Haloglycomyces albus DSM 45210: one gene and its partner. The protein of the gene in region 1 interacts with the protein of each later gene in a pairwise test. Links are inferred from orthologs where the notes say so. Each region holds a gene or a part of one and is shown on either strand. Other genes may lie near its edges.

Region 1 (7,847 bases):
ATAGTCTGCGGCCCGTTCGAGGTCGCTCGTAATGCGGGCGGACCCCAGCACGAAGCGTAGGTCGTGGGCCAGGGGTTGATATCGGGTCATGAGTTCCACGACCCGGTCTTCAACTTCGTATTGGATGCGATTGATGGTGTCATCACCCTGAACGGCCTGTTGCGCCAGTTCGACGTCACCGGTCAACAGTGCGCCCCCGGCTCGCTCCATCGCGCTCCCGGTTCGTTGGGACATATCGACCAGCAGTTCATTCAAGTCGTCCAAATGTTGATGGAAGATGTTTCCCACTGCTCAGCCCGCTTCCGATCGTCGACATTGCTGTGACGTAGGTGTGGTCGCCACAGCGATTCTTATCTGTAAGCCTACTTGGCGGGAAACCAAGGATGGTTAGGCTGGGCGATCTGATCGGGGATCGGGAGTAGGCACCGTCGTAGCGCGATCTGTTTTTAGAATTTTTTCGACCCCTCTGTAGTTCGGACACTCTGAAAGCGTCCTACCAATCGACCTGAGTATTTTCCATGGCGACGAGAGTCATACGTACGACATTTTCAGAACGAGTCTCACTGTCCCTTCTGAGCACTGGCGTAGGCTGTGTGAACGCCGAGTAACCGACGCCCGGATCTTTTCTTCAGTTCCTTAAATACTCACTCCGAGGGTTCGTGGTGACTTCGGCAATACCTTTGTTGTGCCACTGTGGTCTATATATAGACAAATTCGGTCTTGTATTTGTGCGGATCTAGCTTTAGCGTGAGCGGAAGCATTTAATAAAAGATGAATATTTCTTTTATTAAAGAGAATTGGTTTGTGAACCCGGGCTGACCGACTTGCCCGATTCAGCGAGCCAAGACTCACCGATGCTGACCTGAAAACTGAAGGGAGAGTTCGGATGGAATCCATTCGAATGAAATCCAGTGGGCGGAACCGCTTCCGACCGTTCGCCACGCTGGGAGCCATGACGGGTGCGATGGCGATCGCCGTGTTCGCCGGCGCCTCGCCTGCGAATGCCGAGGGGACCGTTCGCGGAGCCGACGAGGCCAACACGATCAACGACAGCTACATCGTTGTTCTCAATGACACGCCTCAGGTGGACCGGGCCGCGCACGGCTTGGCTCAGAAGTACGGCGCCGAAGTCGAGCGGACCTGGGACTCCGCATTGGACGGCTTTGAGGCCACCATGACGGAGAAAGAGGCCAAGCGTCTCGCGGGCCACCCACGCGTCGACTACGTCGAGCAGAACGCCACCGTCCAGCTGCAGGCGCAGTCGGACCCGACCTGGGGTCTCGACCGTAGTGACCAGCGTGAACTGCCGCTCGACGGCGTCTACGACTACCCGGCGACCGGCTCCGGCGTCACCGCCTACGTCATCGACACCGGCATTCGGATCTCGCACAACGAGTTCGAAGGTCGCGCCACCTGGGGCACCAACACCGTCGGTGGCCCCGACAAGGACTGCAACGGACACGGCACCCACGTCGCCGGCACCGTCGGGGGAGCCGAATACGGTATTGCGAAGAACGTCGATCTGGTCGCGGTTAAGGTCTTGCGCTGCAACGGCGGTGGATCGTGGGCCTCGGTCATCGACGGGATCAACTGGGTCACCGACAATGCCGTCAAGCCCGCCGTGGCCAACATGAGCCTGGGCGGAGGCTACAGCGACTCGGTCAACGACGCGGTCGCCAACTCGATCGACAGCGGAGTCACCTACGCGCTCGCTGCCGGTAACGAGGACGCCGACGCCTGCACCAAATCTCCGGCCAGCACGCCGGACGCTCTCACCGTCGGCGCGACCGACGACACCGACACTCGGGCCTCCTTCTCCAACTGGGGAGACTGCGTTGACCTCTTCGCTCCCGGCGTCGACATCACCTCCGCTTGGCACAAGGGAGATGACGACACCAATACCATCAGCGGAACGTCGATGGCTTCACCACACGTAGCCGGCGGTGCCGCGCTTTACTTGGAGGGCAACCCGAGCGCCTCGCCGTCTCAGGTTAATGACCACATTACCGGAAACGCCACCAGCGGTGTCGTCTCCGACCCGAAGGGAAGCCCGAACCTGCTTCTCTACGTGGGCTAGACGTCATTAGCCGCTACGGTTTATGCGGTTGAATCATCCGGGGAGGATCGGCCTACTGGGGCCGGTCCTCCTTTTTCGACCTCCCCAAAAAACATAGACGAATAACAATCGCATGTATGCCTTTGGGGCTCGCAGTATGGTATTTCTTTAACATGCACAACGATAAACGTCGAGAGACGGCGCGTGCCGTCCTTTCTTCGCGCCGGTCGCTCCTCTGCGGTGCGGTGGGGATCGGGACCGCAGGCGTCTTGGCCGCATGCGGAACGACCCAAGATGACAACCCCACCGAACAGCAAGAGCCGGATCCAAACGAACCGCTGGCACGGACATCCGACGTCCCGACGGGTGGCGGGATCGTGGTCGGAACCGTCGTTCTGGTGCAACCGACGGAAGGCGATATCGCCGCTTATGACGCTCGATGCACCCATCAGGGCACCATCGTTCAAGCGCCGGACGATGATGGAGTCATAGTCTGCCCCAACCACCTGTCCGAGTACGATATTTCCGGCCAAGTGACCCAGGGACCCGCCGAGGAGGATCTCGCTCCCTTCGCGATCCGAATCGACGGAGAGGACATCTATCCGGCGGACGACTGAACCCGTTCAGGGTGCTTCCGACCGGGTAGGCGGGTTGACGCCCTCGGGTGAGTTAATATTGCACAGAGTTTGCAACAAGCTCGTGTCTTTTCACCCAAGGAGTCAACTTGTCCGGCAACGTACGCCCCATCGTGCACTACGGCGACCCCGTCCTGCATCAGCGCTGCACTGAGGTAACCGAATTCGACCAAGAGCTCGCTGAGCTCGTTGACGACATGTTCGCCAGCATGTACGAAGCCGACGGTGTCGGACTGGCAGCGAACCAAATCGGAGTGAACGCCCGAGTCTTTGTGATCGACTGCCCTGACGATGAGGGAAAACACACGGTGGCGCATATTGTGAATCCGGAACTCCAGGCGGTGGAAGGCGAGCGCAAACTGGTTCTGGAAAACGAGGGCTGCCTGTCCGTTCCAGGGGAATACACCGAGGTCGCCCGAGCCGACCATGCGGTGGTGACGGGGAAGGACAAAAACGGCAAAGACATCACTCTGGAAGGAACCGGTTTCCTAGCACGGTGTCTCCAACACGAAACCGATCACTTGAACGGGACGGTGTACGTGGACAAACTACCTAAAAAGGTACGTAAGCGTCTCCTGAAAAACGCCGGACTCAGCGAAAGCAACGCCTAGAGCCGGCACCTGACCACTCGTCCGAAGAGTGTCGCTGTCGCCGGGCGGCGGCAACGACACATTCGGCGCCGACTGTCGTATCAAACCGCTTAGCGTTCGGGGTCTCCCCGTCTGACGTTAAACTCGACGTCCTTTGACGCGTCACTCAGCAGAACACGACTCAACTCCGCCAGCGCCCGAGCGCTCGCCAACTCTTCCCCGATCTGCGCCATGGGGCGATCCGTGGGGTTGCGCCTAGCGCGGCCTACGCAGCTATGCGTGCTGCCGTCACGGCGCGTCAATCGAGCGGTGGCAACGCAGTAGTCTTGGTCCTCTTCCAAGTCGACCTGGATGTCCCAATGTGTGGTGAGCATCGCCGGGCTCATTGTATTTCACCCCCTTTTCGAGTAATACTCATTATCCCGCATAAAGGGCGCCCACGGCAGCGGTACAAGACAGTCGACCGTGGAAACTCGGGAACCACCCGGCTCCGCCGGAATTCGACAATGATCACTCGAACAAACGAAAAAGGCTGGAATCTCGCTTGAGATTCCAGCCTTTCACTGTGAATTGTGCGCCGTCAGGGACTCGAACCCCGAACCCATTGATTAAGAGTCAATTGCTCTGCCACTTGAGCTAACGGCGCTTACACGGTTATCTCCCGTTCCCGGTGAATTTCCCGCAACGAGATAAAACTTTAGCACGAGTCGCGGCGACCGATTGCGAGGGGGGTCCAAGCGGTTAAGCTTGAGCCGTGGCTAATTTTATCGACCGGGTGAAACTCGAGGTCAGTGCCGGTTCAGGCGGTAATGGTTGCGTCTCAATCCACCGAGAGAAGTTCCGACCGTTGGGCGGACCCGACGGTGGGGACGGCGGACACGGCGGCGATGTGATCTTTTACGTCGACCCGAACGCGCACACCCTCCTCGACTTGCACTTTAAAAAACAACTGAAAGCCGGCAACGGTTCCCATGGACGTGGCGACAATCGCGACGGCGCTCGCGGTGAAACTCTGCGCGTCCCTGTGCCCAACGGCACGGTCCTCTTCGCGGACGGGGAAGAAATTGCTGATTTGACTGGAAATGGAACGGAAGTGACCATCGCCCGAGGCGGGCGTGGTGGTCGGGGGAATGCTTCCCTGATCAGCCGCCGACGGCGTGCCCCCGGTTTCGCCGAATTGGGTGAGCCGGGACCGAGCTTTAGCGTGGTGCTGGAGCTGAAGAGCGTTGCCGATGTTGGTCTGATCGGGTATCCCTCAGCCGGAAAGTCGTCGTTGATTGCCAATATGTCTGCGGCCCGGCCCAAGATCGCGGACTATCCATTCACCACCCTGACTCCGAACTTGGGCGTTGTCGCCGCCGGTGATACGACGTACACCGTCGCCGACGTGCCGGGTCTCATCCCGGGGGCAGCCGGTGGTAAAGGGCTGGGATTGGAGTTCCTGCGCCATATCGAACGGTGTGCGGTTCTGGCTCACGTCGTCGACACCGCCAATTTGGAGAGCGATCGAAATCCGATTGACGACATCGCCGTCATTGAATCCGAACTTGAAGAATACGGCGGTCTGCACGATAAGCCTCGCATTATTGTCTTGAATAAGATCGACGTTCCCGACGGCCAGGATTTGGCGGAGATGGTGCGGCCCCGATTGGAAGAACACGGGTGGCCCATCTATGAAGTCAGCGCGGTGACGCGAACGGGTCTTCGCCAGCTGTCCTTTGCCTTCGCCGAAGCCGTGGAGACCTACCGGGCGAAGCAGCCCGAACCGGAGGCACCCCGAGTCGTCATCAAACCGAAGGGTGTCGAAAGCGATGCCTTCCAGGTTTACAGCCGCACGCCGGCGTTTGAGGGGGATGTCGAGTTTGAGGTTGTGGGTAAGAAACCGGAACGTTGGATTCAGACGACGAACTTCCAGAACGAGGAAGCCATTGGTTATCTGGGCGACCGCTTGGCCAATCTCGGTGTCGAGGACGAATTGGTGAAGGCCGGAGCGGTGCCGGGTTCGATCGTCAAAATCGGAGAACACGAATTTGAGTGGGAGCCCACCGATCCCGAACTATTGGCGACCGTCAGCCCGCGCGGAAAGGACATCAGGTTCGAACGGACCGACAGGAAGTCTGCTGAAGAGCGTCGCGCCGAGCACGACGCACGTCGTGCCGAACGGTTGGAACGAGTTCGTGCCGAGAAAGAGGCACGTGGCAAATCACGACGCAACCGATAAGGTGCGATACAGATGACATGGGTCCCGCTTGGAGCTTCCAGCGGGGCCCTTTCTGTATCCAGGGCACCTGAGAACGGACTGCGTTCGATTTCGTATTGTTCTGTGCCCCAAGCAAACATCGCTGATTATGAGGAAGTTGAACGTCCGTGACGTTAGTTACTATACGATACGGTTTCGTATTGGAAGTGGTATTGTGAAAAACATGTCAACACGCGAATCAACGTCGGAAACCGTATCGGACGCCTCCGACATCGAAGCAGACAAAGGACACCCCTATCGGTGGTGGATTCTGGCTGTACTCGTTCTCAGCCTCATCATCGTGGTTTTGGACAACACCGTTCTGAACGTGGCCATGAAGACTCTGGCCGATCCCAATGACGGGATCGGAGCCTCCCAGAGCGAATTGGCGTGGATGATCAACTCCTATACGCTCGTTTTTGCCGGTCTTCTATTCGCCTTTGGGATTATCGGTGACAAGTTCGGGCGAAAGAGACTATTGCTTATCGGCTTGCTTGTGTTCGGTATCGCTTCCCTGCTATCGGCCTATGCCCTTAACCCAACACAGTTGATCTGGTATCGCGCGCTTCAAGGTGTCGGGGCGGCGGCCATGATGCCGTCGACGCTTTCTCTGCTGCGCTCGGTGTTTTCGAACAAGGAATTCCCCAAGGCTCTCGGGATTTGGACTGCGGCCGTAGGGGCCGGTGGCGCACTCGGGCCCATGTTGGCCGGGGTCCTGCTGGAGCGGTTCTGGTGGGGATCGATCTTCCTCATTAACGTACCCATTGTGATCGTGGCCATGGCTCTCATCGTGATCATGGCTCCCGAATCGAAGGGCCCCAAGCTGCGCACCGACGTGGTCGGAATGATTCTGACCATCGTTGGTCTCGTCGCCTTGACCTACGGGATCATTGAGGCCGGGGACTCCGGTCAGTGGGGCACGCTCAGCGTTTGGGGACCGTTGCTCATTGGAATCGTCGTACTCACCGGATTCGTACTGTGGGAAAAGCGAATCCCGTATGCGTCTTTGGACATGAACCTGTTCAAGAACGCGCGATTCGCCGCTTCGTCGGGAATCATCGCCCTCATCTTCTTCGCGTCGATGGCGGTTATCTTCTTCATGACGTTCTACATTCAGATCGTCAAGGGGTTCAGTCCCTTCCAAGCGGGGATGTTGTTCCTTCCCTTCGCGGCTTCGATGATGATCTTTTCGCCCCTGTCCAACAACATGGTGGAGCGTTTCGGACCAAAGGCGGTCGGACTCGCGGGGTCGGGACTGGTGATGACCTCGTTGGGCATTGCTACGCAACTGGAGACGGACACTCCCACCTGGGTCATGGTCCTTTTGTTCGCCATTCAGGGCACGGGAATGTCCAACCTCATGCCACCGGCGATGAACACCTTGATGTCGTCGGTCCCAAAGGAGAAGGCCGGTGTGGCTTCATCACTCGCCAACACCTTGCGCCAAGTCGGCGGGTCCCTCGGCGTGGCGGTACTCGGAACGGTAATGGCGCAGAACTACCGCAGCCAGGTCACCGTTGATGCTCCGCAGCTGCCCGCTGAAGCACAGGATTCGATCGCTTCCACCTATGGTGCGGTCGAAGAAGGGGCGGTGCCTCCGGAACAGACCGGATCAGTCATGTCGGCGGCCAACGAATCGTTCGTTCAAGCCATGCACCTGACGGCATGGTGTGCGGTCGGTGTCGGAGTTTTGGCGGCAATCGTGGTCGCTCTGTTCTTCCCGACCAAAGGGCAGGTCATGAAGCAAGCCTCGGATGCAGAACAGAAGGCGTAACCGAACGCCGGGTCAATGAGAAGATGGTGCCATGGATGGAGTTCAAAGAGAAGGCCAGTCGTGTGACGATACCTGTGCACAGCAGGGGAGACCACGTAGTAGCGAAGCCAGTAGGTCAATACTGTTGGCTGCTTTGGACCTCCTAGTGGAACGCGGAAGCGTCGGGTCGATCAGCATTGAAGCGATCGCGGATCGATCCGGCGTTTCGAAGGCGACGATCTATCGGCGTTGGAGTTCGAAAGAAGAGCTCATCGTAGCGGCGGTTGACAGCATCAAGGCAGCGGTAGTGCAGGACTTGCCGCACACGAGTGTGCGCGACGACCTTATTCGGCTCGCTTCCAATATGAGAACCGATCTTAGCCCGCACGAACTGGCGGTGTTTAAGGCGATTTCCCTGGAATTGAAGAGCAATGAGAAATTGCGAGAGCACAACGACCGGGTGATGCAAAAGCGTCGCCAGTTCATCAAAGACGTATTCCAACGAGGGATTGAACGAGGAGAGGTCCGTCCAGACGTCGATCTCGATCTGGCGGTGGTCATGTTTATCAGCCCG
Region 2 (5,624 bases), 1.3 Mb from region 1 along the record:
GTGACTGTCGGCGACGGTGGCCCCCAAATGCTCCACCAACGCCGCGTCCACATCCAAGCCACCGAGATCGGCCAACCCACCCTCGGAGACGACGCGGAAGCCACCCGTACCGTCGGGGGCGACCACGGCGATGTCGAGGGTGCCGCCGCCGAAGTCGAACACCGCCAACGCCTGCCCGGCCTCGACGGGATGGTCGAGGCGATCGGCGTAATAATAGGCCGCCCCGACCGGTTCGGGCACGATCTGCACGGGCGGATACCCCGCCGCCGCGGCCGCGTCCTGCAACACCGCGCGCCGCCGCTCGCCCCATTCGGCCGGGCAGGTCAACACCGTCGCCGGCAGAGACCCGACCGACTCGACCGCCGCTGAGGCAACCCGCCGCAAAATCCCGGCAAACGCCTGCGCGACCGAAATATCACGCTCTGCCAGCAGGATGAACCCGTCGTTGATGCGTTGTTTGGGGTTGGGTTCGTATCGTTCCGGCTCGGCCGCCGCCATCGCTTCGGCGTCCCGCCCGGTATGCAGCGTGCCCGCCTGGTCGAGAAAGATCGACGACGGCATGATGGGCGAGCCGTCAAACAACAACGGACGCGTACGCCCGTCAGGCCACTGGATAACGGCAACGGTGTGCGACGTACCGAGATCAACGCTGAGAAGGTAACCGGGAGACATGAGTATCAGGTTAGGACATCCCGTCCAGAGCACCGCAACGAGTGCCACTCGGTTTGACGTCGCTGTCAACGAGATCTTCACACACAACGACGAGGCGCAAATCGAAGCCGCCAAGCACACCTGGACCTACACCACACCGGTCTAAACCAGGCGATACGGATCGGTTGACGCGCTCAAGACCGACCGGGGGATATCCACAAACTACCGACTGGCCGGCCGACCGCAAGTGCTTCAGTACAAAGCCGCCATAGAGCTGCTCGCGCTTCCAATAGAGCTCAACCACCCCACTATCCCCAGGGACGAGCCAACCGGCGAGCCGCGAACGAAGCGCCACAGGCGCAAGTGCAGCGGCGGTAGAGCTGGCTAGGAGCTCAGGCGGTTCACAGTGCGTTGAATAGTGGAGTTCTCAGGTTCCACGCGTGCTCACGCACGCGGGGTTCTGAGAACACCGCTAGACAACGTGCTGTGGAGCGGCTGAGCGGTCAGCTTCGCTGCCGTGTGGTTTCGGCGAGTGCTACGGACGCTGCCACTGAGGCGTTCAGTGACTCGATCTCTGAAGCGATGGGAATGGTGGCCCGGAAGTCGCAGGTCTGCGCTACGAGGCGCGATACGCCTTTGCCTTCGTCGCCGACGACGAGCACCAAGGGCTCATCGGCGGCGGTGAGATTGAAGACGTCCTCGTCGCCCGCGGAGTCGAGGGCGACGGCCATGTAGCCCTCCGATTGGAGGTCCTTGATGGTGTTGGTCAGGTTGACGATTTTGGCGACCGGAAGCCGGGCGGCGGCTCCGGCGCTGGTACGCCAGGCTACGGCGGTGACCGAGGCGGCTCGCCGGGACGGGATGAGGAGCCCGTCGCCGCCGAAGGCGGCGGTGGACCGGATGATCGCCCCGAGGTTGCGCGGATCGGTGACTCCGTCGAGCGCGACCAGCAGTGGGGCACGCGGTCCCGATTTGGCGTCGTGGAGCAGTTTGACGAGGTCGGCGTATTCGTACGGTTCGACTTCGAGAGCCACGCCTTGGTGCATCGAGTTCTGGGCTTTGCGGTCGAGATCGCGGCGGGCCAGTTCCTTGACGGCCACGTCGCGGTTCTGGGCGATCCGCACGGCTTCGGCAATGCGTTCGTCCAGGTGCGTACCGAAGGCCACGTACAGCACCCGAGCCGGAACTTTGGAGCGCAGCGCCTCCACCACGGGGTTACGGCCCAGCAGAAGCTCCGGGCCCTCGTCGCGGTGGTCGCGCGTCTTGGCCTGCCCGATTCGGCTCGTGCGTCCTTGGGAGGCGGCCTTAGCGCGTTCTTTGCTCTGTTTCCATTGCGTGCGCTGCGGCTTGTCCTCACCGGAGTATTTCTTGTGCCAAGGCCGCTGATCGGCTTTGAGCGTACGACCTTTCCCCTGAAGGCCCTTTTTCTGGCCTCCGGTGCCTCTTCCGAAACCGGACTTGCCCTTATTGGCTTGGCCGCTTCGGCGTGGTTTCGAATTAGCCACGGTCGATGTCCCTTCGAATTACTGTGTGGTCCAGGTTGGCCCCTGGGGCGTGTCTTTGACGAGGATTCCGGCTTCCGACAGTTGGTCGCGGATCGCGTCGGCCGCAGCGAAGTCTTTGCGTTTCCGGGCGTCGCTGCGTTGCTGTAGAGCAATGGAAACCAGAGCGTCCAGCGCCCCCGATCCCTTCGCGTCTGCGGGTTCGTTCCAATGCGGATCTAGGGGGTCGAGGCCGAGCAACTTTAGCATGAACCGGACGCCGACCGCCACGCTCTCGGCTGCTTCCAGGTTCTTCGCGTCCAGGGCGGCATTCCCTTCGCGAATCTGATCGTGGACGGCGGCCAGGGCCATGGGGGTGTTGAGGTCGTCGTCCATGGCGTTGACGAAGTCGGCGCAGAGGATCGGGGTGGTGGCCTGCTCGGGGTCGGTTTTGTCCTCACCGAGCGCTTCGGCGGCGCGCCGCACGTAGTTGGCGATGCGGTCATAGGCGGCCGCGGCCTCTTTGAGGCTTTCGTCGTGATACTCGAGCGGACTGCGGTAATGCGCGCTGACCAGGTAGTAGCGAATATCGACCGGGCGGAAGCCCTTTTCGGCCAATGCGGTCACCGACAACGTATTGCCGACGGACTTACTCATCTTGCTGCCGGAGAGATTGAGCATTCCGTTATGAACCCAGAAGGCGGTGAACGGTAGACCGGCCGCGTGGCTTTGCGCCATTTCGTTTTCGTGGTGCGGGAACATGATGTCGACTCCACCACCGTGGATGTCGAATCCGTCGCCGAGGTAGCGGCGTGACATGGCCGAGCATTCGATGTGCCAGCCGGGGCGTCCGTAGCCCCACGGCGAGTTCCAGCATGCGTCGGCCGGTTCGCCTTCCTTGTAGCCCTTCCAGAGAGCGAAGTCGCGTGGATCCTGCTTGTCACCGGTGTCGGGTGAGGACTGCACGTCCTCGGGGCGACGATGGGACAGCGCGCCGTACTCGTTCCACGACGCCACGGAGAAGTACACGTCGCCGTTCCACGTGACGTAGGCGTGTCCTTTTTCGAGAAGTTCGGAGATCAGCGAGATCATTTCGGTCATGTGACCGGTCGCGCGCGGTTCGTACGTCGGTGCTCGCACGCCGAGTGCGGCGTAGTCGCGGTTCAGAGCACGCTCGTTTTCATAGGCGATGGCCCACCAGTGGCGACCCTGTTCGGTTTCGCGCGTCAGGATCTTGTCGTCGATGTCGGTAATGTTGCGCACGTATGTGACGTCGTACCCGAGATGACGCAGCCAGTTGATCAGAACGTCGTAGGAGACGCCTGAGCGCAGGTGGCCGATGTGCGGGGGTCCTTGGACGGTGAGCCCACAGAGGTAGATCCCCACTCTCCCCTCGAGGCGAGGTTGGAAGTCGCGTACAGATCGGGTCCCGGTGTCATATAGTCGCAAGCTCACCCTTTCAGTTTAACGGCCCCGGAAGTTCAAACAATTGTTGCCAGGCCCAAGAATTCTGAGCCTGGCAACATTGAGATGGGTTCGTCTCGACTACTCGGTCAGTTCCTTACGAACCAGGTCGGCGATCTCGATGGAATTGAGCGCCGCGCCCTTGAGCAGGTTGTCGCCGATGACGAAGAACTCCAGCGAGTTGGGGAAGTCCAGCGACTGACGAATACGGCCGACCACGATGCCCCGCTTGCCGGCCACGTCGATCGACGTGGGGAACTGCGAGGTCGACGGGTCGTCCACCACGGTGACGCCCGGAGCCTTTTCCAGAAGAGCACGCGCGTCGTCGGCGCTGACGTCCTGGCCGAAGGTGGCGTGGACCGCTTGGGCGTGACCCACCGCCACGGGCACGCGGACACAAGTGGACGCGACCTTCAAGTTCGGCAGGCTCAGAATCTTGCGGGATTCGTTGCGGACCTTCAGCTCCTCCGACGTCCAGCCACCGTCTTTCCAGCCACCGACCTTGGGAACCACGTTCCAGGCCAGAGGCGCACCGAAGGGCTCGTTGTATTCCTCGCCCAGCTGAGCACGGACGTCGTCGGGCCGCGTACCGATCCCGTTGGCGGGGGTGGTCGCGTTGACCTGGTCGTACAGCGCCTCCAGTCCGGCCTTACCCGAACCGCTGGCCGCTTGGTACGACGAGACCGACATGGACTCGAGGCCGTATTCCCGGTGCAGAGCGGCGATGGCGGGCACGAGGGTCAAGGTCGTGCAGTTGGCGTTGGCGATGATGTTGCGCGGACGTTCGCGTACGGCCTCCGGGTTGGCTTCAGGAGCCACGAGCGGCACGTCGTCGACCATGCGGAAGTACGCGCTCTTGTCGATGACGATCGCGCCCTTTTCGGCGGCGACCGGTACCCATTCGGCACTGACCTCGTCGGGTAGGTCGAAGTGGGCAATGTCGATTCCTTCGAAGGCCTCCGGGCTGATCGCCTGGACCTCGATGGTCTCGTCGCCGACGTTCAATTGTTTACCCGCCGAGCGGGCCGAGGCGATCAGTCGGATCTCACCCCAGTTGTCGCGCTCTTCGGCGATGAGGTCACGCATCATGGAGCCGACGACACCGGTGGCACCGACAATGGCCAGATTAAGCTTCTTCGACATGGTGTTACTCCTATCGGCCGGTTCCGGCGTAGACGACGGCTTCCTCATCGCCACCGAGGTCAAAGGCCTCGTGGACGGCGGCGACGGCTTCGTTCAGGTCGGTGTCACGGCAGACGACGGAAATCCGGATCTCCGAGGTGGAGATGATTTCGATGTTGACGCCCGCGTCGGACAGGGCCTTACAGAAGGTGGCCGTCACACCGGGGTGCGAGCGCATACCGGCTCCGACCAGTGACAGTTTGCCGACGTTCTCATCGTAGATGACTTTGCCGTAGCCCAGTTCGTCTTGACGCTTGCGCAGCTGTTCGATGGCTTTGCGGCCGTCGGCCTTCGGTAGGGTGAACGAGATGTCGGTGTGACCGTTTCCGGTGGTGGAGACGTTCTGCACGATCATGTCGATGTCGATTTCCCCATCGGCGATGATCTGGAAGATCGAGGCCGCCGCGCCCGGTTTGTCCGGTACGTTCGTGACGGTCACCTTGGCTTCCGAACGATCGTGTGCGACTCCGCTGATGAGAGCTTGTTCCACTGGTAGATCCTCCATGTGTCCCGCAACAATGGTTCCGGGTTTGGTTGAGTAAGACGAACGCACGTGCAGCGGTATGCCATAGCGGCGGGCATATTCGACGCTGCGGAGATATAGGATTTTTGCTCCGGAGGCCGCTAGTTCGAGCATTTCTTCGAAGGTGACGGTATCGAGCTTCTTGGCATCGGGGACGATGCGCGGGTCCGCCGTGTACACGCCGTCGACGTCGGAGTAGATCTCGCAGACGTCGGCTTCCATCGCGGACGCGAGCGCCACCGCAGTGACGTCGGATCCGCCGCGACCGAGCGAGGTGATCGCCTTCGTGTCGGGGCTGACGCCTTGGAAGCCCGCCACGATGG

What was found. The genes of interacting proteins can lie anywhere in the genome.
Region 2: the proteins of def (region 1) and HALAL_RS0108150 interact in binary tests that used the Escherichia coli proteins (3 or more experiments, as listed by UniProt). The link is inferred for Haloglycomyces albus DSM 45210 from one-to-one orthologs.

Annotation. Positions count from the first base shown.
Region 1 is NZ_AZUQ01000001.1:426,581-434,427, reverse strand. What follows is about bases 1,742-4,541. They hold def (peptide deformylase), read left to right. Parts: upstream 1,742-2,780; coding sequence 2,781-3,302; downstream 3,303-4,541. Other genes in these bases: obgE (GTPase ObgE), read left to right, coding at 4,036-4,541; HALAL_RS0102175 (dsRBD fold-containing protein), read right to left, coding at 3,392-3,655; HALAL_RS17255 (QcrA and Rieske domain-containing protein), read left to right, coding at 2,230-2,673; HALAL_RS0102190 (S8 family peptidase), read left to right, coding at 1,742-2,077. Also shown: phosphate signaling complex protein PhoU, read right to left, coding at 1-264; more of HALAL_RS0102190, read left to right, coding at 887-1,741; more of obgE, read left to right, coding at 4,542-5,502; HALAL_RS0102160 (MFS transporter), read left to right, coding at 5,705-7,294; HALAL_RS0102155 (TetR/AcrR family transcriptional regulator), read left to right, coding at 7,326-7,847. UniProt on the Escherichia coli protein: Removes the formyl group from the N-terminal Met of newly synthesized proteins. Requires at least a dipeptide for an efficient rate of reaction. N-terminal L-methionine is a prerequisite for activity but the enzyme has broad specificity at other positions.
Region 2 is NZ_AZUQ01000001.1:1,728,885-1,734,508, reverse strand. What follows is about bases 2,709-5,624. They hold HALAL_RS0108150 (aspartate-semialdehyde dehydrogenase), read right to left. Parts: upstream 4,740-5,624; coding sequence 3,678-4,739; downstream 2,709-3,677. Other genes in these bases: HALAL_RS0108145 (aspartate kinase), read right to left, coding at 4,750-5,624; cysS (cysteine--tRNA ligase), read right to left, coding at 2,709-3,587. Outside these bases: HALAL_RS17550 (Hsp70 family protein), read right to left, coding at 1-672; HALAL_RS18575 (hypothetical protein), read left to right, coding at 671-817; 23S rRNA (guanosine(2251)-2'-O)-methyltransferase RlmB, read right to left, coding at 1,155-2,156; more of cysS, read right to left, coding at 2,175-2,708.